2 regions of the Pseudobutyrivibrio sp. C4 genome follow, and region 2 is predicted to be linked to the other one. Evidence: riboswitches for the same ligand, from Rfam matches in the RefSeq annotation. Region 2 holds a riboswitch; the other holds the start of a gene.
The links. A riboswitch is a leader RNA that binds a small molecule or an ion and turns the genes downstream of it on or off. The one in region 2 is predicted to bind thiamine pyrophosphate.

Region 1 (11,224 bases), on a different contig from region 2:
ATTTTGTAATGCTGTCTATGGAGATTGCTTACATCCACAAAATCATAGTCAATCAAAATCAAGTGGCCTATGCCCGCCCTTGCAAGACATGTGGCTATATTAGATCCCAAGCCACCGAGCCCACATATTGCAACCACAGCCTCGTCGAATTTTTTTTGATTTTCTGCACCATGTCTATCTACAAGTGCCTTATAGAACTCATCTTTTGTCGGTATCAATCAGCCGCCTCCTACAAAACTTACTACCTCAACAACATCTCCATCCTTTAAGATGGTCTCATTAAATGTTGTCTTAGAAATGATTTCTTCGTTAATCTCCACAGCAATAGTTCTAACGTCAAATTTAAAATCATCCAGTACAGTAGCAAGCGTCTTGTTTGCTAACTCATACTCTTTTCCATTTAAGAAAACCATTACTTCTCCTTTCCTTCTAGTTGGCCACACAATGATTAAGTGGCCCACTTCCTTTTCCCAAATCCAAATTTGCACCGATAGCTTTTTCAATATATGACTTCGCATTTACGATAGAATCTTTTAAGTCAAACCCCAGTGCCAAATTCGATGCAATAGCACTTGATAATGTGCAGCCTGTTCCATGAGTGTTGGTGCTATCAATTCTCTGGCCCTCAAACCATGTAACGCATCCATTATCAAAAAGAACATCGCTAGCATCCTCCACACAGTGACCGCCTTTTACAAGAACTCCACATCCATATTTTTCACCAAGCTTTTTGGCTGCCTGCTCCATATCTATTTTGTCTTCTATCTTCATCCCCGTTAGCACTTCGGCTTCAGGTATATTGGGTGTAATAACTCTAGCCAGTGGAAACAACATTTTTGCCATCACTGCTGGGGTAGAGTTTTCCATCAATCTACTTCCGCTTGTAGCCACCATAACCGGGTCCACCACAATATTCTTTGTTCCAAATTCCTTAAGCTTTCTAGCTACCACTCGCACTTGCTCCACTGATGGAAGCATTCCAATTTTCACTGCATCTGCTGGTATATCAGTCAAACAAGCATCTATTTGTTCTTCCAAAAAATGTGGCGATGATTCCACAATCTCTGTAACCCCTGTGGTATTTTGTGCTGTAAGCGCAGTAATTGCAGTCATTCCATAGACTTTATGAGCAGACATGGTTTTTAAATCTGCCTGTATTCCAGCTCCACCGCTGCTATCACTTCCTGCAATTGATAAAACTACCTTCATCCTTTTATCTCCCTAAACTTCTTTTTCATACTTTCAGCAGCATTTCGTGGCGAATCTGCTTTCATAATAGCTGAAACAGCGCATACCCCAGCTATGTCAATTCCTTTTAATACATCCATATTAGAAGCATTCAAACCGCCAATAGCATTAACTGGTATAGGAACTGCCTGGCATATTGCATCCAATGTCTCCGTGGATGTAATGATAGTTTTTACTTTTGTAGTAGTTGGATAGATTGCGCCAACTCCCAGATAATCAGCCCCAGCCTCATATGCTGCTTTTGCTACATCCACTTTCTTGGCAGTGGCTCCCAAAATCTTCTCAGGCCCGATAATCCTTCTTGCCATCTCAAGTGGCATATCCTCTGCCCCCAAATGGACCCCCTCGCAATCCACAGCAAGCATTACATCCACACGATCATCAATAATCAGCGGAACATTGTACTTTCTGCAAATATCATGTACTGCCTGTGCCAGTTCAATATATTCCTTTGTGGTACGATTTTTTTCTCGAAGCTGCATCAAAGTGACGCCGCCCTTTAAGGCATCCTCAACTCGCCACAGGAATTCATCTAGCTCATAAGGTGTACTGTCAGTAATAAAATAAAGCTCGCTATTAAATTCCATTATTCCTCCTTTTTTGCATAAAAAAACGGAAGCTACCTGATTTCTCAAATAGCTTCCGCATAATATCAATATCATTATTAATCGGCGTCCCTACGTTGGCATTATCCAAATCAGGTTCTCGGTCGAAGGTCACACCTTCCTCTCAGCCTGTCTACAAGCTCCCGTCTCATATTAAATTCCTTACATATAATGCTACAAGTGTGGCAAAAAATCAACACCTAATTGCAAAGTGCCTCCACCTGTTCTTTCTTTTCGAAGAGGACGCAGCCACCTACATGGTCATCCTTTAGGATGTCGCCTGCCTGGAGTACCTGGAAGAGACGTGATGAAATAGCACCTCGAAGGCCCATGTCCATTACGTTTGTGTCGGAGAATGGCGAGAATGGGCATGGCTCAGCTCCACCATGGGAATTGATGTGGAAAAATCCTCTGCCTGCCGCTACACATCCGCCTGATGACTTTTCATCACCTGGGAATGAGATGAATACCATGTCCTCATATTCCTCACGAAGAGTGGCAATTCTTGCTCTAAGCTGCTCTTCCTGGTCCTCGCTAAGGGCAAGATGCTTGCTCTCATCTGATACAGGAACATACTCAACATAGATTACAGCCTTGCAGCCATATCCCTGAAGCATAGATACAAAATCATCAGAAAGGACATCGTCAAAGTTTTCTGTAGTAACTGTAACTGAATTACCGAATATTTGACCATTCTTTTTGAATGTTTCCATGTTTGAAATAAGCTTATCGTAAATTCCTTCGCCACGACGGCTGTCAGTTGCTTCCTTGTGGCCTTCAATGCTCATGATTGGCACAAGGTTTCTGTTTTTATCAAATAACTCAAAGTACTCATCGCTGATGAATACTCCATTTGTAAAGATTGGGAAAAGAATATTAGGCTTCTTTGCAGCTGCCTTGATGACGCCCTTTCTAAGAAGAGGTTCGCCACCTGCCAAAAGAATAAAGCTGATTCCTAAATCCTCTGCTTCATCGAAGATGGTAAGCCACTGTTCATCGCTAAGCTGATTTACAGGCTCACAATCCTTTGTGGCATCGTTCTGACGAGAATAACAGCCAGCACAATGTAAGTTGCAATTGCTAGTGATTGATGCAATTAGGAATGGAGGAACATGCAAGCCCTCTTCCTTGAATTTCTTTCTAACATCAGCAGCTTTCTTTGTTGCTAATGCAAACTTTGCCATAAAAATGCTTTCAGCTGGATCTTTCAAAGTAGCACGAATTGAATCCTTTACAACTCGCTCTACACCAGCTGTCATATACGCTTGAATATCAAATTCCTTTTCCATATATACACCTCTTAAATAATCTTATCATCCCGTCGCATCAATTGTGTGTGATTCAATTTTGTAAAATCATTATACTCCTGTTGATAATCATTTTCAATTATAAATACAAAGTAAAAAAAGCTGCCCGCCAGCAGCTTTTTTTGGGAGAATGATATATGAAAAAGTTTTATCGCTCTTGCGATGATTGTATATTACTCTCCCATTATGAACTTGTACTGTTACTTATCTGAAATCTATGTGAAGATTGTAAAATCTATTTTATTCTTCACCTATTCCTTGCATAGCCTTATCCAGTAGCTTCTTTAACTGAGTCTTTTCCTCATCTGAAAGATTTAGACACCCTTTCATTTGCGCTGGAACCTTTTTAGCTTTTTCTTTTAATGCCTGTCCCTCATCTGTAAGTTTAATAACAAGCTTTCGTTCATCCTTTTCAGATCTTCCTCTGGTAATCATGCCTTGCTTTTCTAATCGCTTTAAAAGTGGAGCCAAAGTGCCTGAATCCAAATGCACGCACTTTCCAATTTCTCCTTCAGTCAAATCGCCAGCCTGCCATAAAGCCATCATGACAATATACTGGGTGTAGGTAAGATTAAGTTCCTCAAGAGGCTTTCTATACTTACGTACAACCTCCTTAGCACATGCATACAATGGAAAACAAAGCTGATTCTCCAAACATAAAACCTTATCTGATGTTTTTGTCATTTTATACTCTCCTATAATTCGTTCACATTAGTATTGTGTACAATAATAATGTATCAACGATATTACAGAAAGTCGAGATATAGCTAAACGCAAATACTAAATCATTTTGCATTGATTTAATTTTACAAAATTAAGCGCCAATAAATGGACGTATTTCACTAGGAGCAAATTCCTGTATGATGCCGGCTAGTTTATCGCATGGCATTGGATTTGGTTCCAATAGCCAGCCACATACGTACTGACATATGCCACATACGTACATCTTAATCAATGCCATCATTTCATCAGATAACTCATCTTTTCCTGATTTACTTTTCACTTCTTTTACAAGTAAATCACGGTTTGTATTGGCCATCTGAAAAACAAAAGAATCCATCCCCTTGGTATTCTTTAATGCGTTGATTATAAAAGACTTGTTGTCCATAAAATACTGAAGATTACAACTAATTGTATCCTTCCATGTCCAGCCATCTTTCCCTACGTTTTTAATATGCTTTTGCGCTTCCTGCAAATAAATCCAAGTAATCAAATCATATTTGTCCCTAAAATGATTGTAAAAAGTAGGCTGTGTCATTCCACAATTATCAGTGATATTTGTAATCGTAATTTTATTAATTGGCTTTTTCTCTGCCAACTCTTTGAAAGATTCCGCCAAAATTTCTTTTGTTGACATCCTGTGCATAGCCTCTCCCCCTTCCTACTATGCTTATTTTACCAATATTTTTCTTGCAACTTCAATACCAACTTTATAAGGTGCAATTCACATAATTTAGCTATACAATTCATCAATATTACGTGATATACTCTTTAATTGTATGATATATGTTTGGGGAATAATCAAGATTTAGGAGACCCATTATGACTAAAAATAACAAACTCAATGGAATCATTTGTATTCTATTAGCCGCTGTCGGCTTTTCATTAATGACATTCTTTGTCCGTATTTCCGGCGATTTGCCAACCATGCAAAAAGCTTTCTTTAGAAATTTTGTAGCTATGTTTGTTGCCATCGCAGCTCTTCTAAGGGCCAACGTAGGAATTAAAGTTGAAAGGCCAAGTATTCCACCTTTGTTTGCAAGATGCTTTTTCGGAACATCAGGACTTATTGCAAACTTCTATGCTATCGATAGATTAGGAATTGCCGACGCCAACATGCTAAATAAGCTATCACCATTCTTTGCTATTATTCTTTCTATTTTTATTTTGAAGGAATATCCAAAGCGTGTTGATATCGCAGCTACTATCATTGCTTTTATTGGCGCATTATTCATCATCAGACCAACAGGCCTTATAACAGAAACTGTTCCTGCACTCATCGGCCTATTTGGTGGCTTTGGCGCAGGAACAGCATATGTTTGTGTCCGCAAGCTTGGACAACAAGGTGTAAAAACTCCTGTTATTGTATTTTATTTTTCGTTCTTTTCATGTGTGGTGACTCTACCATTTTTAATTACAGATTTTGCACCAATGAGTCCAACACAACTGCTATGCCTGCTTATGGCTGGCGTAAGCGCATCACTTGGACAGTTCTCAATCACCACCGCTTACAAATACGCTCCTGCAAAAGAGATTTCTGTATTTGATTACACACAGGTTGTATTTGCTGCAATCCTTGGAATCATCTTCCTTGGTGAGATTCCTTCGATCCTCAGTATTGCAGGATATGCCATCATTATCGGTGTTGCCGTATTCAGATGGTACATGAATCTAAAAACTGAATAGAATTAGGTTTCAAGAAAAATAACCTTAGTATTGTCCGGGCCCATCACAGTCAATGTTCTATGATTTGTGTATGGGTCCGTTCCACATTCACTTGTTATATTTGCCTTATCTAATCTTCGCTTTATACCATCCATATTGTGGTGTGCAAGCACTATAGTCTGGGCCGGTATATCATTCTGCTTGTTCAAACAATGTACTTCCAAGGAAGTCCTTCCCATTGATAGAAGTAAGTTTGTCTGAGTAACATCTTTTGGAATAATAATCTTCTTAATCTGGAATCCCAAATCTTTTACATAGAAATTCCAAATCTCATCCTCATCTGTAGCCTGGATGATTACACGATTAATTGCAAGCTTCTTTGAAAATGGAAAAAGAACACCATTCTTTGCCAGCTTCTTCCAACGCTTGTAATACTTAAAATCCTTTCTCCACTCTGGATTTGTAAGCGTGTACGCACGATGCATATACAACGCTATTCCAATAAATCCGCCAAATGTATCTGCTATAACATCTGCAGTATCATATGTTCCACGCTTTGTGATAAGCTGCAAATTCTCGATTACAATAGAGGAAACAAAACACATTATAAGAGATCTGCTCCATGCGTGATTTCTGAACCATCTGAAAATATATGGAAGCAAGTATCCCATAGGAATGAACACCATAACATTGAGGTAAAACTCGATAAACTCTTCCTCTGGAAGCTCGATATCTTGCCAAGTCATAGTGAAAATACTAAAGCCCGCATTACGAACTACATAATCTGGATTTGGAGTTCTTGCAAGAAATACTAAATAGAAAAGGAAAAATAGATAAACTACAAAGGCCACCCAAAGAATAATTTTTCTGATGATTGCGCTTTTATCTGCGTTTTTGCTAGAACTAACGCCGCCCTGTAGATTTAAACCGATTTTGTTACAGATTTTATTATCAAAAAAAGGTAATAGATAGGCGAGGAGCAAAGCTATGATAGTTGCTCCTACGACTATTATTACATTCGAAATCCAATTATTCGCATAAAAATCATAAAAACTATTAAGTTCCAATTATTGTCTCCAATCTCAAAGCAGTATATTCATTGTAAAAAGTATACTTAGTAATTGTCAACAATTTGTGTAGAAGGCAACAGATTATTTATTTAATCTATGCAAATCCTTACGTTCTACGACTATAAGCAACAAGTCATCTGCGTTAAGCGCCTCTGCTGGGTCCAGAATTTTCCAGCCTGATCCGCGTTTCAATGCAATAACGTTAGCTTTATAATTCTTACGTACATTCAATTCCATCATGTTTTTACCAATCCATTTTTGAAGAGGATTGATTTCAATCATGCAAAGGTTGCCATCCACCTTGAAGTAATCAAGGAATGTGTCTGAAGAAAGAATTCTAGCAGACTGCTCTCCGCCATACTCCTCAGGAACGATTACCTTGTTGGCACCAATCTTTTTAAGAATAGATGTCATTCTGTCTGAAGAACTTTTGGCAACAATAAGTGGAACACCCTGTTCCTTGGCAACTGCAACAGCCATGATACTTGCAGCAAGATTTCCTGCCATTGCTACCGCAACGATATCCATATTTTTAAGACCTAATGAAATAACCTCATCTTCGTTTGTAATGTCTGCACATACAGCAGCTGTACAGAAACCATTAAGCTCTTTGAGCTTATCCTGATCCTGGTCGACGATTAAAACATCGGCGCCCATTTCATACATATTTTTTGCCAAGCTGGCACCATATTTTCCAAGTCCTAATACTGCAATTGATTTTTTCATAATGTCTCCTATCCTACAAAAAAGCTTCCTTCTAAATATCTACATTTATTATTTTTATGTCTTTTACCTGCAAAGAAAATTGCAAGGGATATAGGTCCTATTCTGCCTAAATACATGGCAAGAATAATGATTAACTGGCCTGCCAGATTGAGACTACCTGTCAATCCTCTGGTAAGTCCCACTGTGGCAGATGCACTAATGATTTCATATAAACCGTCCTGCATATTAATAGGATTTGTTGAAATCAATGCAAGTGTAAGAACAACGATTGTAAAAGCAGCTACAGCAACAATAACTGTGGCCTTTCTCATGTTTTCCTCTGTGACTCTTCTGTTAAAAGTAATTGTTTGGTCATCATCTCTGATATATGAAATGATATTCAACAGCGCCAAATAAATTGTAACTGTCTTAACACCACCTGCTGTACCTATAGGCGAACCACCTATAAACATCCAAATATACGATATAACACAAGAAAAATCTGTCATGTTTTCCTGGGCAAATGAAGCAAAGCCTGCAGTTCTCAAGGTAACCGATTCAAAGAAGCTGTTAATAATCTTATCCATTAAAGAAAAATGACCAATAGTATATATATTATCGTACTCGGCTATAAAGATAAGGACTGCACCTATAATAATCAATGCAAATGTTACGCTTAAGACTAGCTTCGTGTGCTCATTAAATCTTTTAAAAATTATAACTGGATTGTATTTCTTCTTGATTCCATATTTAATCTTTTCAGACATATCAAACCAGACTACGTATCCTAAACCACCCATAACAATCAAAAACATGGTATTGATCATAATCAGCGGATTATCATGGTACGCTATTAAACTGCTATCTCCAAATATATCTATTCCCGCATTACAAAAGGCTGATATAGATGTGAATACCGAATACCAGATGCCTCTTGCCACGCCAAATCTAGGAATAAAATCTATAGCATATACAGCAGCTCCAAATGTTTCAACCTTTGCCACATCCTTAAAAATTCTGATGAGCAGTTTTAATACTCCTACATCTGTTTCCAGGTTAAGTGATTCCTGAAGCATTTTGCGGTCGGCGATTGAAAACTTCTTTTGAGTAATAAGCATAATCATGGAAACAACTGTTATGATTCCAAGACCACCTGCCTGAATAAGTATAAGAATTATTATTTTGCCAAGTAGACTATAGTGGGTAGCCACATTTACAACTGTAAGCCCTGTTACACAGGCCGATGTGGTAGCGGTGAATAGCGATGGGATAAAACCAGTCCAACTGCCATCTGCCGATGCCCACGGTAACATTAAAATAAGCCCTCCTATTACAATTGTAATAAGAAAGCTTAATGGTATTAAATGAATAGATGTTAACTTTAGCGGTTTCATTTAAATCAAATCTCCCAAAGATTTATAGATGCTCTTTTCGCATCATTAAAAACGCTAATAATAATAACACACTTGATATTAAAATACACCTATATCCTAAATATATAGATAAAATTCCACCGATGCCTGCACCAATCGCAAATACGATAATAATTCCATAATAGTGCATTGCCTTTTTTAAGGCACCCTTTTCATGATTTCTAAGATATACTGAAAGGCTCTCTGTACCGCTTCTAAGGTTGCCAATGCACATGGTGCTGGCATAAGGATATCCGTTTACCTTTCTAAATGACTGAACCTGCATGGCACATGCTAAGGATACTAAAACATTGGCCACTACATTTAATGATGCAGGTAAAAAAGCCACTGCCGACAAAACTATGATTTCTATTAAAAGAACTATCTGACGCCAATGGATTTTTTTAGCGTTTCGATAATGAAAACTTACTTGCTCTGCTATAAGTATTCCTACTGCAAAAGAAAGAATTGGCAGTAAGTAATGTAATCCCGCTGCCCACTCTCTTTGCATTAAATGCTGAGACATAAGGACAATATTTCCTGTTTGAGCGTTTGCAAATACCTTATCCCTAAGATTGTAGGTGTAGGCATCCTGAAAGCCTCCTGAAGCAGAAACTATAGCGCTTAGTAAGAATGATTCAGATGTTTGTCGTGATTTCATAGTTTATTACTTCCGTTTTAAAGATCTAAGATACTGCTTGTGTTCATCTGTGACTCTGTAGCTTTCAATAGATTTTTGAATAGCCTTATTATGAGTCCATTTATCAAGCACATTGTTTTCAATGTATGGCAATGCTGCCTCATACTGCTTAGCAAGAGCTGTAGCAAAATACCATGCTATAGCCATATTTATGTAGTATTCATCAGATTTAACTGATGCAACTATTTTCAAATATTCTTCATCAAAGTCTTCATCTAAAAACTGGGACATATAAGAGACAATAGCAAACCTGACTGTATAAATGTCATTTGTACCAATCCATTTTAACAGCTGACCAGACACCAAATCATGATTCTTTTTGAAACACTTTGGTGACATTTGGTCGCATGTAGCCCAGTTGTCCACATATGGAAGAAACTGTTTAAGCCTAGTTATACACTCATCATAATCCTTGATTTCACTAATCAAGAATGCATGAATCTGATTTTCATCAAAATACTGATGTGGCAAATCATCAAGAAAATCTGCCACATCCTTTCGCTTACCATATCCTTTTGCGAGCTTGCGAAGGACTGGAGTGCGTACTCCGATAGCTGAGCCCTCTGCAATCGTAGGTGTAAGCTTGCTTTGAAAATCCCTATATTTAATATCCTGGTTTGCAAATAAATCTGCTCTGATTTCTTCTGTTATCATATGTTTTACATTGAAATAATCCCAAACACGTTAAGTATAGCACTAATCAAAATAATAACAACAAACAATGGGCAAAGGAATTTAATCATGAAAGAGAATACAGCCTTTCTCTTAAATGGATGATTCTCCTGCTCAACTTCTGCTTCGAGTCTTTCTACTGTCATAAACTTAGTAATAAGAATACATGTAGCAAGAGCTGCTATAGGCATCATTACTGAGTTTGTAAGGAAATCAAAGAAATCCAAGAACTGCATGCCAATGATTTTAACATTCGCAAGTGGTCCATTACCAAGTGATGATAAGCTTCCAAGAACAACCATGATAACAGCCATAACATTTGTTCCAAACTTTCTGCTCCACTTGAATTCATCTTCAAATGTAGAAACAGCACTTTCTGTAAGTGCAATTGCGCTTGTTACTGCAGCAAACAAAACTAACGCAAAGAAAAGAATTCCGATAATTCTTCCAAATCCCATGCTGGCAAAAATCTTTGGCATTGTAATAAACATAAGTGATGGGCCAGCATTTAATGTGCTTTCATCTCCTCCAGAGAATGCAAACACTGCAGGAATAATCATAAGGCTGGCCATAATAGCGATTGCTGTATCAAAAATCTCTACCTGCTTTGTGGATTCCTCGATGCTGACTTCTTTCTTTACATAAGAACCAAATGTAATAAGAATACCCATGGCAATTGATAATGAATAAAACATCTGTCCCATTGCAGTAACAATTGTCATAATCGAAAAATGCTTAAAATTAGGGATAAATAAATATTTTACTCCACTAAATGCCCCTGGTCTTGTAACTGAATAAATGCAGATTATAATGGCAAGTACCACCAGGATTGGCATAACGAACTTTGATACTCGCTCAATACCATTTTCTACACCCTTGTAAATAACAAATAAAACTAATATCGTAAATACGATAAACCAAAACTCTGCATCATATCCATTTGTAATGAAATCCACGAAGAATGTATCTGAAGCGATTTCATTTACATCTGCTCTGATATATTCAAATAAATACTTACATACCCAGCCACCGATAACTGAATAGTAAGGAACTATAAGGATAGGAATGATTGCATTAATCCATCCTCCTAATCCCATTATTTTGTTGTGACTTAAATCCC
Region 2 (11,224 bases):
ATATCTCTGCTAAAGTCATTATTTTCTCCTTCTACCGTACTTTTCCTTCACGAAAAGTAAAATCCTTAATCCTTCTTTTTTTAGTCCTTGATAATCATAACATGTTAGAATGCCATTGTCTAAGTATTTTCTATGATATAAGTAAAATTTGTGTAAATTCAGATATAAGCCTTGATAAAAATACCGTCTTCACGATATTCCTCTGAAATCAATTCTCCTGTCTCTCTAATCTTTGCAATACTTCCAGCTTCTGTGTAAGGAACTAATCGCTCAATATATTCCTTATTTCCACGCATCAAAGTAGCCAGGATTTCTCTTACTTTATCCAGGCCTTTTCCTGTCTTAATGGAAGTGTGTACTGTATAATCAGCCCTTAAATCGTGATAATCCAACTCATCTTCAAGCTTATCTACTTTATTAAAAATAGTAAGAACAGGTTTGTCACTAACTCCTAATTTGTCCAAAGTCTCATATACGATTTCCATCTGGCGGTCCATCTGAGGATTGCTAACATCCACCACATGAATGATGAAATCTGCATATTTAGCTTCTTCCAATGTACTCTTGAAAGCATCCACCAAATGATGAGGAAGCTTTCTGATGAATCCTACTGTGTCTGTGAGCAGAATCTTTTGATCATTATCCAAGAGGAGCTCACGAGTGGTTGGATCAAGGGTTGCAAAAAGAGCATCCCACTCAAGGATGTTTGCATCTGTAAGTTTATTTAAAAGTGATGATTTGCCTGCATTTGTGTAACCAACAATAGCCGCTACAGGCACGCCATTTCGCTGTCGTTTTGAACGTGTAAGCTCACGATGGTTTACAACATCATTTAACTCTTTCTTCAGCTGAGTAATGCGCCCTGCAATAAGACGCTTATCCATCTCCAGCTTTTTCTCACCAGGACCACGAGTTCCGATAGCACCACCGCCACCTGCTGCAGTACCACCCACACGGGACATGTTTTTACCAAAGCCAGTCAATCGAGTCATCTCGTATCTAAGCTGTGCCAGCTCAACCTGAATCTTTCCCTCTGCTGTGCCAGCACGGGCAGCAAAAATATCAAGGATAATAAGGGTTCTATCCATGACCTTTGTATCTAGCGCATCAGCAAGATTGCGCATCTGTGCTGGTGTTAATTCATCATCGCAAACAATACCTGTAGCCTCTGTCTCCCAAATTAAATCGGCGATTTCCTCAACCTTGCCAGAGCCCACATATGTGCCAGGATTTCTGCGCTCCAGATTCTGCATGATTTCTCCCACAACCTGTGCACCGGCAGTTTCACAAAGCTCCGCAAGCTCATGAAGGGAATCCTTAGCCTCTACCTCGTCCCCTTCATTAACTGATACAAGTATTACTCTTTCTATAATCTTTTCTGTATTTACCATTTAATATCCTATCTTTTCAAAATCTCTTATAGTTACATTCTACAATGTTGTTTTATTTACTGCAATTTAATTGTTATTTTCTCATTGACTATATTTCCTACAAGTGATATTTTTATATCGAAATTAAATATTTTGCTAGGGGCGCATATGCTGAGAGGTGCTTGCACCGACCCTTAATACTTGAACTGGATAATACCAGCGTAAGGAAGCGATAGACGAATCTCCTAGCATTGATGTATGAAGGGAGATTTTTTTAATGATTAATCACATGTCTAACGAAAAAACTAAAATCACATTTTCTGCAAAGCAACTAGCTTTTTGTGCTGCTTCTATGGCACTTGCTTTTGTTTTGTCTAATATTAAGGTATTTAAATTCCCAACTGGCGGCTCAATTACATTACTTTCAATGCTTGTTGCTTGTCTTCCAGGTTTCTGGTTCGGCCCTATTGTTGGAATTATCACAGGTGTTGCCTATGGATTGCTAAACCTCATTGTTGATCCTTACATTCTTTTCCCAGCACAGGTTATTGTTGATTACATACTCGCCTTTGGTGCTCTTGGATTATCTGGATTCTTCAAGGATTCTAAATATGGTCTTATCAAAGGTTACATTGCTGCAGTTTTAGGACGCTACGTATTTGCGGTAATCTCAGGCTGGATTTTCTTTGGCGAATGGGCTTGGGAAGGTTGGAATCCACTAGCTTACTCACTTGCATACAACGCAATCTACATCTTTGCTGAGGCTGCTGTAACACTTATCATTCTTTTCATTCCACCAGTAAGAGATGTCATGAACAGACTTAAAAATATGGCTACTGAATAATTCTTAATAACAAAAACGCCAGAGGTAATCTCTGGCGTTTTCTTATTCTAATGTTGCTTTAATTTCTATTACTGTATTGATAGGTTCCCCACCGGCTTCCAAATCGTAATCAATTAAAAGATTGATTTCGGTATCCTTTTGCTCGATTACAAGACGCTTTGTGTGAACCACAATAGTCATCATGCCCATTGGTGTATTGTAAGCATTTCTGGTTCGAGCCCCTGGGGCAAACTCAAGCTTTGATTGAATGTCTCCTTTTTGAGTCAATGTAAGCTTGTTGTGTTCAAAGCTTATTAGACAATCTACCTTTTGGCCCTCTGGCATAACTCGATTATAAGAAAGGTAACGCTTACTACCTCTATCAATAAATGAACCCACATACTCCTCATTTGTAGTCTCTGATTCGTGGCCCATCTTTTGCTTGGAGCAAAGTTTAATATTACATTTTGTTCCTGTCATTATTTATTTCCAATCTATTTTTGTTCTCTAATTAATTCACGAACAGCATTTATCTGATTTGACAAATGAACATGCATTATATCCTTCAGGAAATCTACATCTCTTCTGTCGAAACCGTCAATTATAGATTTATGTTCAGATATAAGCTGCGCGTAAACAGATGGATTCTTTACATATTCGTAACGATATCTGTACATCTGCTCTCTTGCAGAATTGATTATGTTTTCAAGCTTAGGATTTGCAGCGGCCGCATAAATCACATCATGGAATGCCTCATCAGCCTCCACAATCTTTCGAACATCGTCAGTTCTAGTAGCTGACTCAAATGCCTTCATAGCTTCCTTGAGCTCTACAAACTGAGCATCTGTCATTCTTTCGCAGGCACATACCACAGCAAGAGCATCAAGTGCATCTCTTACTTCCAGCACATCCTGTAAATCTTTTTCTGTCATTTTAGCAACCTGAGCGCCCTTGCGAGGAATAGTAACAGCAAGTCCCTCGTGCTCAAGCATTCTGATTGCTTCTCTGATAGGTGTACGGCTAACTCCAAGCTTTGTAGCTAAATGCATTTCCATTAGCCTCTCACCTGGCTTGAGTTCGCCCTTAAGAATAGCTTCGCGCAGGGTGTTAAACACCACATCGCGAAGTGGTAAATAATCATCCATTTGAAGTGTAAGATTTTCAGTCATTCTGTTTAAATCTCCTTATTTCATGTGTGAAACTAATTAATACTTGTTGTTAAAAAGTGTAGTGAGATAAAGCTGCTTTACAAGCTTGCTCTCTGTAAGTGCTTCCTTGGCTGCCTTTGCTGTTTTGTTGTCTTCAAAAAAGCCAAATACAGTAGGACCACTACCACTCATCATTGCGCCAACTGCTCCATGATCCAGCATGATTTTCTTTATATCAGCAATAACTGGATGTAGCGGAATTGTAACCTCTTCAAGTACATTTCCCATGTGGTTGCAAATGGCATGTAAATCCTGATTTTTAATATCTGAAATCAGCTGATCGATGTCTGGATGCTTAACATTGTCAAAGCATGTATCCAAAGATTCATATACCTGCTTTGTAGAAACTGAAATGCCTGGCTTTGCAATAAGCACTGGGCACTTCACCATTGGTGAAAGTGGTGTGAGCACCTCTCCAATTCCCTCTGCCAAAGCTGTACCACGCATTACACAGTATGGTACATCGGCTCCGATTTTGACGCCTCGCTCCATCAAATCTTTTCTGCTGAGATTCAAATCAAAAAGTTTATTTATTCCAAACATTACAGCAGCTGCATCTGTAGAACCGCCTGCCATGCCTGCTGCAACAGGAATATGCTTTTCCAGGCTGATATGCACACCAGTGTGTATATCAAACTCCTCCATGAGAAGCTTTGCTGCCTTAATGCAAAGATTGTCATCGTTAACAGGAAGGAAGCGAAGATTGGTGCTCATGGTAACAGCATCCCCCTCCTGCTTCTTAATGCTGACCTTGTCAAAAAGATTGACTGTCTGCATAATCATTCTTACTTCATGATATCCATCGTCCCTGATTCCTGTAACATCAAGTCCGATATTTATTTTTGCTAATGCTTTAAGATCTATATTATCCATTGAAAAGAAATTACTACTCCATTAAAATTTGTACTTGTGTGTATTTTGTACTTAATTGTTCTTTGTATTCAATCTTAATAAATTTTAACAAAGATACCACACTTTTACAAGAATTTTGTATTAAAATAAATACAATCTAATAATAAATATTTCTCAATTAGCATCCGATAATAAGAATAGGAAAAGGATTTCCATATGGTTTTTTATTCATGGCCACAGTAACAAGGAGGTTATTATTATGGAGTTAAGCACATTAAACAGCGTATCTTCTAATATAGCAGGTACCTATTCTAAGACTACAAATTCTGATGGTTCGGTTACAGAAACACTTGAATTCAATGCATCAAAACAGGAAATCAGCGCATCAAAGTTTTCTGATGAAGCTGCTGTTTATGAAAAATCTGATGAACAATCACTAACAACAGACAACTACAAAAAGACAGATAGAACTGCTCTTATTCAGCAGTTGAAAGCTGACCAGGAAAAGATGATTAACAATCTTTTAGATATTGTTATGAAGACAATTAATGGTCAGGGCAGCACATTTGCTATTGCTACTCAGGATGATATGTGGAAATTCCTTGCAGAAGGTAAATTCACAGCAGACGAGGAAACAATTGCAAAGGCAAAGGAAGATATTTCCGAAGATGGATACTGGGGAGTTAACCAGACATCTGATAGAATTGTAGATTTTGCTATCGCACTTTCTGGCGGAGATACATCAAAGGCTGACATGCTCTTAGATGCTTTCAAGAAGGGCTACGAGCAGGCAACTGGAACTTGGGGCAAGGATTTACCAGACATCTCTTCTAAAACTTACGATGCTGTATTAGATAAATTTGAGCAGTGGAAGAATGGCTCCTACAGTTCTGGATCTAACTCAGCAAATAATGCAGGTGCATCCGGCGGAACATCCATCACATATATGGAAAACATTTCCACTGTAAGCTCATCTACATATATTGAGACCTAAAACCATCTTAAAACTAAATAAATCAAGGCTGGTCAAATTGACCAGCCTTTTTTAATGTACCTTTTACATAAAATATGTTCTATTGTTTTGCTTTCTCATCCCAAACCTTTACATCAATGCCAACAACATCTGATGTAAATGGTGTGCCATCTTCTTTTTCATAATGCAACTGAGCTTTTTTAACATACTTAAATCCGATGTATAAAAGTGGAATGTTGCAGTATGCGATCAGAATGTTTGCGAAATCTGATAAATCCCAAAGGGCACCTAAGTCCATTCCTACGATTGATGTAAGCATACCAAAGCAGATAACTATTATATCGAGTATACGAATAACATTTATAAACACCTTGCTTCTGCTGATTCTGTTTGCACAGATTTCTGAGAAAGACATGAAGCCTAACAAACATGTGAACGCAAAAAGTCCAAAACAAAGTGAAATAAGTAAGGTTACTACTACATTAAATGCTGTGCCTGGTGTAAGCTCTGCTGCTGAGGCAAGATACTTTGGAAGCTTGCCAAGCTCGAACCATGCTTCACCTGCATCTGTGAGCCATACACGACCCATGATTACAACAAAGCCTGTAAGTGTACAGATAACAATTGTATCAAGGAAAACTCCTATTGCCTGAACACAGCCCTGGTCACATGGATGCTTTGCATCTGAAGCAGCTGCTGGCATTGTGATTGTACCTTGACCTGCCTCATTAGACATAAGACCACGCTTTACGCCCTGCATAAGAGCGATTCCAAATGCTCCACCGAAAACTGCTTCTGGCTTGAATGCCTCTGTAAATACTGCGTAGAAGAACCATGGAATTCTTGTAAAGTTGATGACAATAAGTATTACAACAGTTAACACATAAACAATTGCCATGATTGGAACAAGTACATCAGTAACCTTTGAAATCTTTTTTGTTCCACCAAATGAAACTGAGATAGTTGCAATGATAACAATTACAAAGCCAATCCAATATACAGCATGTGTGGTTGGAAGCTCCTGTCCACTAACGATGCTTGCTATCTGGCCCATTGCAGAGACTGTGTTAAATCCCTGTGCTGGGAAGCAAAGCAATGCATATATAATGTACATAAGTGATAACACAACACCAACTATTGCAGAATTCTTTATAAGTCTGCGTCCATAGAAGGCCATACCACCTACATATTCATCATCTTTTCTCTCTTTGAAAATCTGAGAAAGTGTAGACTCTACAAATGCTGTAGCCATTCCAAAAAATGCAGAAATCCACATCCAAAGAAGTGCACCAGGGCCACCTACTGATACTGCGCCTGTAACACCAAGGATATTTCCAGGTCCTACTCGCATAGCTGTTGAAAGGAAGAAAGCAGCAAGTGGTGAAATACCAGTCTTTGCCTTGCTAGTCTTTAAAACTTCTATTCCTCTCTTAAACTTTCTAACCTGAATAAACTTTAGTCTGATTGAAAAATAGATTCCTGAACCAATCAAAAGAATAATCGCCAGTGAAAAGTTGCCCAGAATAGGTATGTTGGCATACCATTCAAAATTTGTTGGGAAATCCCAGAATAAATCGGACACTACCTGTATTTTGCCACAGACAGTGGTAATGATATTTAAAATTGTTTCCATCATTTATCCTCCCTATAATTACATAATATCTTTTTTATCTCTCTACAACAATATAAAAATCTTATACCCTCAATTAATAAATAATCTCTTTATTATGTCTTCTATCTATATACACAAAAAGGTCTAGCTTTCGCCAGACCCTGAATTCACCCATATACTATTTACGCTTTGCGAGAACAATTGCCTCATCCTTAAATGCGATTCCCGAGAAATCATGCTTAAAATGAACAACTTCTCTATTAACTGATGGAGTAACAAAAGTTCCATCTACATCTATTACAAGCTCAATATCCTGATCATACTGACTTAACTCTTCAATAAAATCTCTAATTCTCATGCTAACCTTCTTCCTTTCATTACAAATTTCACACTTTTTTCAAAAACTCAGTTAGCTTATCACGGTTTCTAATTAGAGTCAAGTCTATGTTAGAATTGTTTACATTGGCGTGCCAACCTCAATCAAATTGCCATCTAGATCATAGAAACGCACAACCTTTTGTCCCCAGCTATGTGTCATCAGCTCGTTAACATATATAGTATCAGGATACAACTTTTCCAGCTTTTCAATAAAAGCCTCAATATCCCTTTCTTCAAAATATAATTCACAGGAATTATTTCTATGAACTATATCCTTATTAATAAAACTGTTCCATATCTTCTCATCCTGAAGAACCAAGCCTTCTGTCAGAATCATGTTTCCATCATTATCTAGAAGCATATCCAGTCCAAACAAATCATGATAATACTTCTTTGAAGCTTCTATGTCTTTTACTACTATGAGTACATTCCTTAGTTTCATAATATATAGCACCCTTTTTACATTTAATATATTGCAGTTAAGTTTATTTTCTTGTTTTAAAATATCACTTAACCAACTACTGCTACTTGGGCCCAAATTGTTAAGTGAATTTGTAAAAGTTAAAATTTAAACTTAAAACTCACACTACTGGTTAAGTTTATTTTTTAAAAAAATTATTTTCACTTATATTTTTTCCTAAAATTATTTAGTCACTTAAGTGAAAAATAAGAATCTCATTTCACACTTAACTTTTTGTTAAGTTTATTTTCAGCATTACATATATCACTTAACTTGTCTAAATACTTTTAGGCAATTACACTGATTTTTTAAGTGAAAAATCAAAAATTACTTATTTCACTTAACCCAACTCTTCAATTTTAAGTGAAACTCAGGATTTTATAATTCCCACTTAACAAAGCTCCCCAAAAACTCCACTAGCTGAGTCAAAGCTGTAAAGTAAGTAACCAAAATCAACATTCTACACTTAAACAAAGCCCCTCACTACCTACATATAATCTGATTACGCCCAGTTTCCTTGGCTTCATATAGGTTGTCATCGGCGCGCTTTAATGTTTCATCTGTGGTTTCACCTGGGACAAGAGCAGTAAGTCCAAAGCTCATAGTGATTTGGCGATCTGTGTCTGGAATATAAATAGTGCGAACCTCATCCATAATCATGGAAAGCTCTCTTCTGGCGATATCCAGCTCCCGGTTCTCAAAAATGAGAAGGAATTCCTCACCACCCCAGCGAGCTGAAAAGCCTTTACCTACCATGCCGGCCTTCAGTTTGTCTGCTACTGATTTAAGAATCACATCACCAATTTCATGGCCATAGGTGTCGTTAACCTTTTTAAAGAAATCGATATCTGAAATACAGACGCAATACTTATTTCCCATTTCTACTGCCTTCACTCTGATTTCTTCCAACTTCTTATCAGCTGAGCGACGATTGTTGAGCTCAGTAAGAGCATCATATTCTACAAGCTTCTTTAATGAGCCTGCCATTCTCTTACCATCTGTAGCCAGATGCTTTATCTCATCATCTTTTATTATGAGTTCTCGTGGCATTTCAAAATCAAATTCACCATTGGCAAGGCGGTTCATGTATTTGTCCATTTTGAAAATTCTACCTGCCAGCTTATTTCCTTCATGGACCATAATGAATCCAAAGAATACTGCAACCACTACACATATAGCAATAATAGGAAGTACATATTTGAAGACCTCTTCTTGAACATCTTCCGCTGAACGACATACAGCAATCATACCAATGACTTCATCTTTTTCATCCTTTAAGACTGTATAGTATGCAAAGCTCTTCTTATCATATACAACCACATTATCATAGAATACACTTTCACCAGTTTTCAAAACTTCGTTTTTAACAACCGCTGCAGCCTTTGTGCCCATGGCACTGTTTCCATCTTCATCCTTAAGAGTTGTAAGTATTCGTGTGTCTTCTATAAATATAGATACATCAATATCAAGGAAATCCGACATAGTTGCTATAAGGGTATCCTCACCATTAAGCTTTTGTTCGCCCTTATAAATCTCTATTTCCCCTTCTTCGCCTGTTTCTTCTATTCTATAATCGCCAACATAAAAATCATCAAAAACAAAGCCTATCAATTCTGCATCATGAATTAATTCATCCTCAATCTGATTAGTGATTGACGCTCTTACAATACTTACGCTTGTCACAATAATTGCCACAGTAAGCAATACTACAGGAACTAACGTCATAGTAAGCATCTGCTTTTTTAAACTATCTTTAAAATCACTTTTAGCCATGTTTTTCTCCTCTAAAAAACATCATTGTCAAATATATAATACTTCATTTTCAGGGGAAATAATATGAAATAACAGTGAATAAACATGAAAAAAGCAGGCACAGAACGCACCCGCCTTTTCCATGTTGAAGGATTTTGTTAGAAAAAGAAAGTTACTTATTGCGGCGTGCCTTAACTAAGGCAAATACCGACTGAAGGATTATGAAAATACAAAGGAGTGCTGCCGTTGCTATGTTTGCCCAACTAGAAAGGAGCTTTCCGTTTGTATTAACTAGTACTGTAATTGTACCGTTGATGAGAACACCGAATAGTGAACCGATTACGTTTCCTACACCACCTGTAAGAAGTGTTCCACCGATAACGGCTGATGCAATAGCATCCATTTCAAGACCCTTTGCCTGGTTTACTGAACCTGACATTGTATTCAAGCAGTAGAGAATACCACCGATTGAGCAAAGGAATGATGACAGAATATGTGAAAGCATTCTTGTCTTTTTAACATTCAAGCCCATCATTGTTGCTGATGTCTGGTTACCACCAACAGCGTAAAGGTTACGACCAAACTTTGTGTACTTTAACATCAAGAAGATAATTACAAGTACAACAAGGGCAATAACAACTGTTGGTCTCATGTAAGGAACAACTACCTTACCATGCTTGTTAACCTTTCCAAGGAACTCTGGAAGATTGATTTTTGAATTTGCCCAAGCATAGAATACTGGGTTGTCAGCTTCTGTAATAGAAATCTGACCAGAGCAGATAACTGCTGTCATACCTCTTCCAAAGAACATACCCGCCATGGTTACAATGAATGGCTGTATCTCTAAATATCCAACTAAGAATCCCTGAACTGCGCCAAATACAAGGCCAATTACAAGAACAAGAATTACCATTGGAACAGCCCCCATGTGCCATTCTGTCATGCCATAAACAAGTAACATACAGTCCATGGCGATAACTGAACCAACTGAAATATCAATTCCGCCTGTCAACATAACACATGTCATTCCGCAGGTTACGCAGATAAGACCGGCATTGTTGATAAGGATATTTAGGAATGTCTGTAAGTTTCCAAAACCTTTATCCTGATAAATCAGGCAGCCTACGATATACATAAATATGAAGAGGCCGATTGTGATAAATATTAAAACTGTATTTGGATCTAATTTTCTTCTCGTCTTCATTATGCTGCCTCCTTTATGTGAGCCTTCTGGGCCTTTCTTGCTGCCATGTAGGCTTTGAATGCAGGAGCCTGCACTACTACGATTATGATAACGATGATAGCCTTAAACACTGGAGCCTTATCTGTTGAAACACCCATAGCAAGAAGTGTTGTTGTAATTGCCTGGATTGTGTAAGCACCAATGATTGAGCCAGCAAGGTTGAATTTACCACCACCAAGTGAGTTGCCACCAAGTGCTACTGCAAGGATGGCATCCAATTCGTAGTTAAGACCAATGTTGTTTGAATCTGCTGAGTAGATTCTTGATGAAGCTACAATACCTGCGATACCAGCACAGATACCACAAACAAGGTAGCAGATAAAGCAAATTACATCTGAGTTGATACCAGAAATTCTAGCAGCTCTGCTGTTGATACCAACCGACTGGATATAAAGTCCAAGTGCCGTTTTCTTTAAAAGAATAGTTACTATTATGATTACTAATGCTGCCACAAATACTGGTGTAGGTATTGGGCATCCCGGTAGGAAGTTACCTAAATATTTGTAAGGCTCATATCGTATATACGTAATCTGGTTGTTGCAAAGTAACAAAC

Region 1: linked by a shared signal. The riboswitch ahead of thiE (thiamine phosphate synthase) and the one ahead of thiT (energy-coupled thiamine transporter ThiT) in region 2 are both predicted to bind thiamine pyrophosphate.

Annotation. Positions count from the first base shown of each region.
Region 1 is NZ_FOHF01000003.1:131,948-143,171, reverse strand. It holds gene thiF (sulfur carrier protein ThiS adenylyltransferase ThiF) at 1-218, opposite strand, end outside; gene thiS (sulfur carrier protein ThiS) at 219-413, opposite strand; gene thiD (bifunctional hydroxymethylpyrimidine kinase/phosphomethylpyrimidine kinase) at 430-1,209, opposite strand; gene thiE (thiamine phosphate synthase) at 1,206-1,835, opposite strand; TPP riboswitch at 1,906-2,010, opposite strand; gene BMY66_RS07180 (radical SAM/SPASM domain-containing protein) at 2,054-3,142, opposite strand; gene BMY66_RS07175 (MarR family winged helix-turn-helix transcriptional regulator) at 3,401-3,844, opposite strand; gene BMY66_RS07170 (TetR/AcrR family transcriptional regulator C-terminal domain-containing protein) at 3,975-4,517, opposite strand; gene BMY66_RS07165 (DMT family transporter) at 4,703-5,566, shown strand; gene BMY66_RS07160 (VanZ family protein) at 5,569-6,612, opposite strand; gene BMY66_RS07155 (potassium channel family protein) at 6,697-7,341, opposite strand; gene BMY66_RS07150 (TrkH family potassium uptake protein) at 7,350-8,633, opposite strand; gene BMY66_RS07145 (YoaK family protein) at 8,737-9,393, opposite strand; gene BMY66_RS07140 (DNA alkylation repair protein) at 9,400-10,086, opposite strand; gene BMY66_RS07135 (sodium-dependent transporter) at 10,092-11,224, opposite strand, start outside.
Region 2 is NZ_FOHF01000005.1:161,992-173,215, reverse strand. It holds gene BMY66_RS09745 (Na/Pi cotransporter family protein) at 1-19, opposite strand, end outside; gene hflX (GTPase HflX) at 159-1,391, opposite strand; TPP riboswitch at 1,519-1,615, shown strand; gene thiT (energy-coupled thiamine transporter ThiT) at 1,648-2,214, shown strand; gene BMY66_RS09730 (YwiB family protein) at 2,257-2,673, opposite strand; gene BMY66_RS09725 (GntR family transcriptional regulator) at 2,688-3,362, opposite strand; gene ispE (4-(cytidine 5'-diphospho)-2-C-methyl-D-erythritol kinase) at 3,399-4,274, opposite strand; gene BMY66_RS09715 (hypothetical protein) at 4,513-5,247, shown strand; gene BMY66_RS09710 (alanine/glycine:cation symporter family protein) at 5,327-6,859, opposite strand; gene BMY66_RS09705 (hypothetical protein) at 7,017-7,196, opposite strand; gene BMY66_RS09700 (VOC family protein) at 7,296-7,658, opposite strand; gene BMY66_RS09695 (diguanylate cyclase domain-containing protein) at 8,160-9,449, opposite strand; gene BMY66_RS09690 (ABC transporter permease subunit) at 9,601-10,632, opposite strand; gene BMY66_RS09685 (ABC transporter permease) at 10,632-11,224, opposite strand, start outside.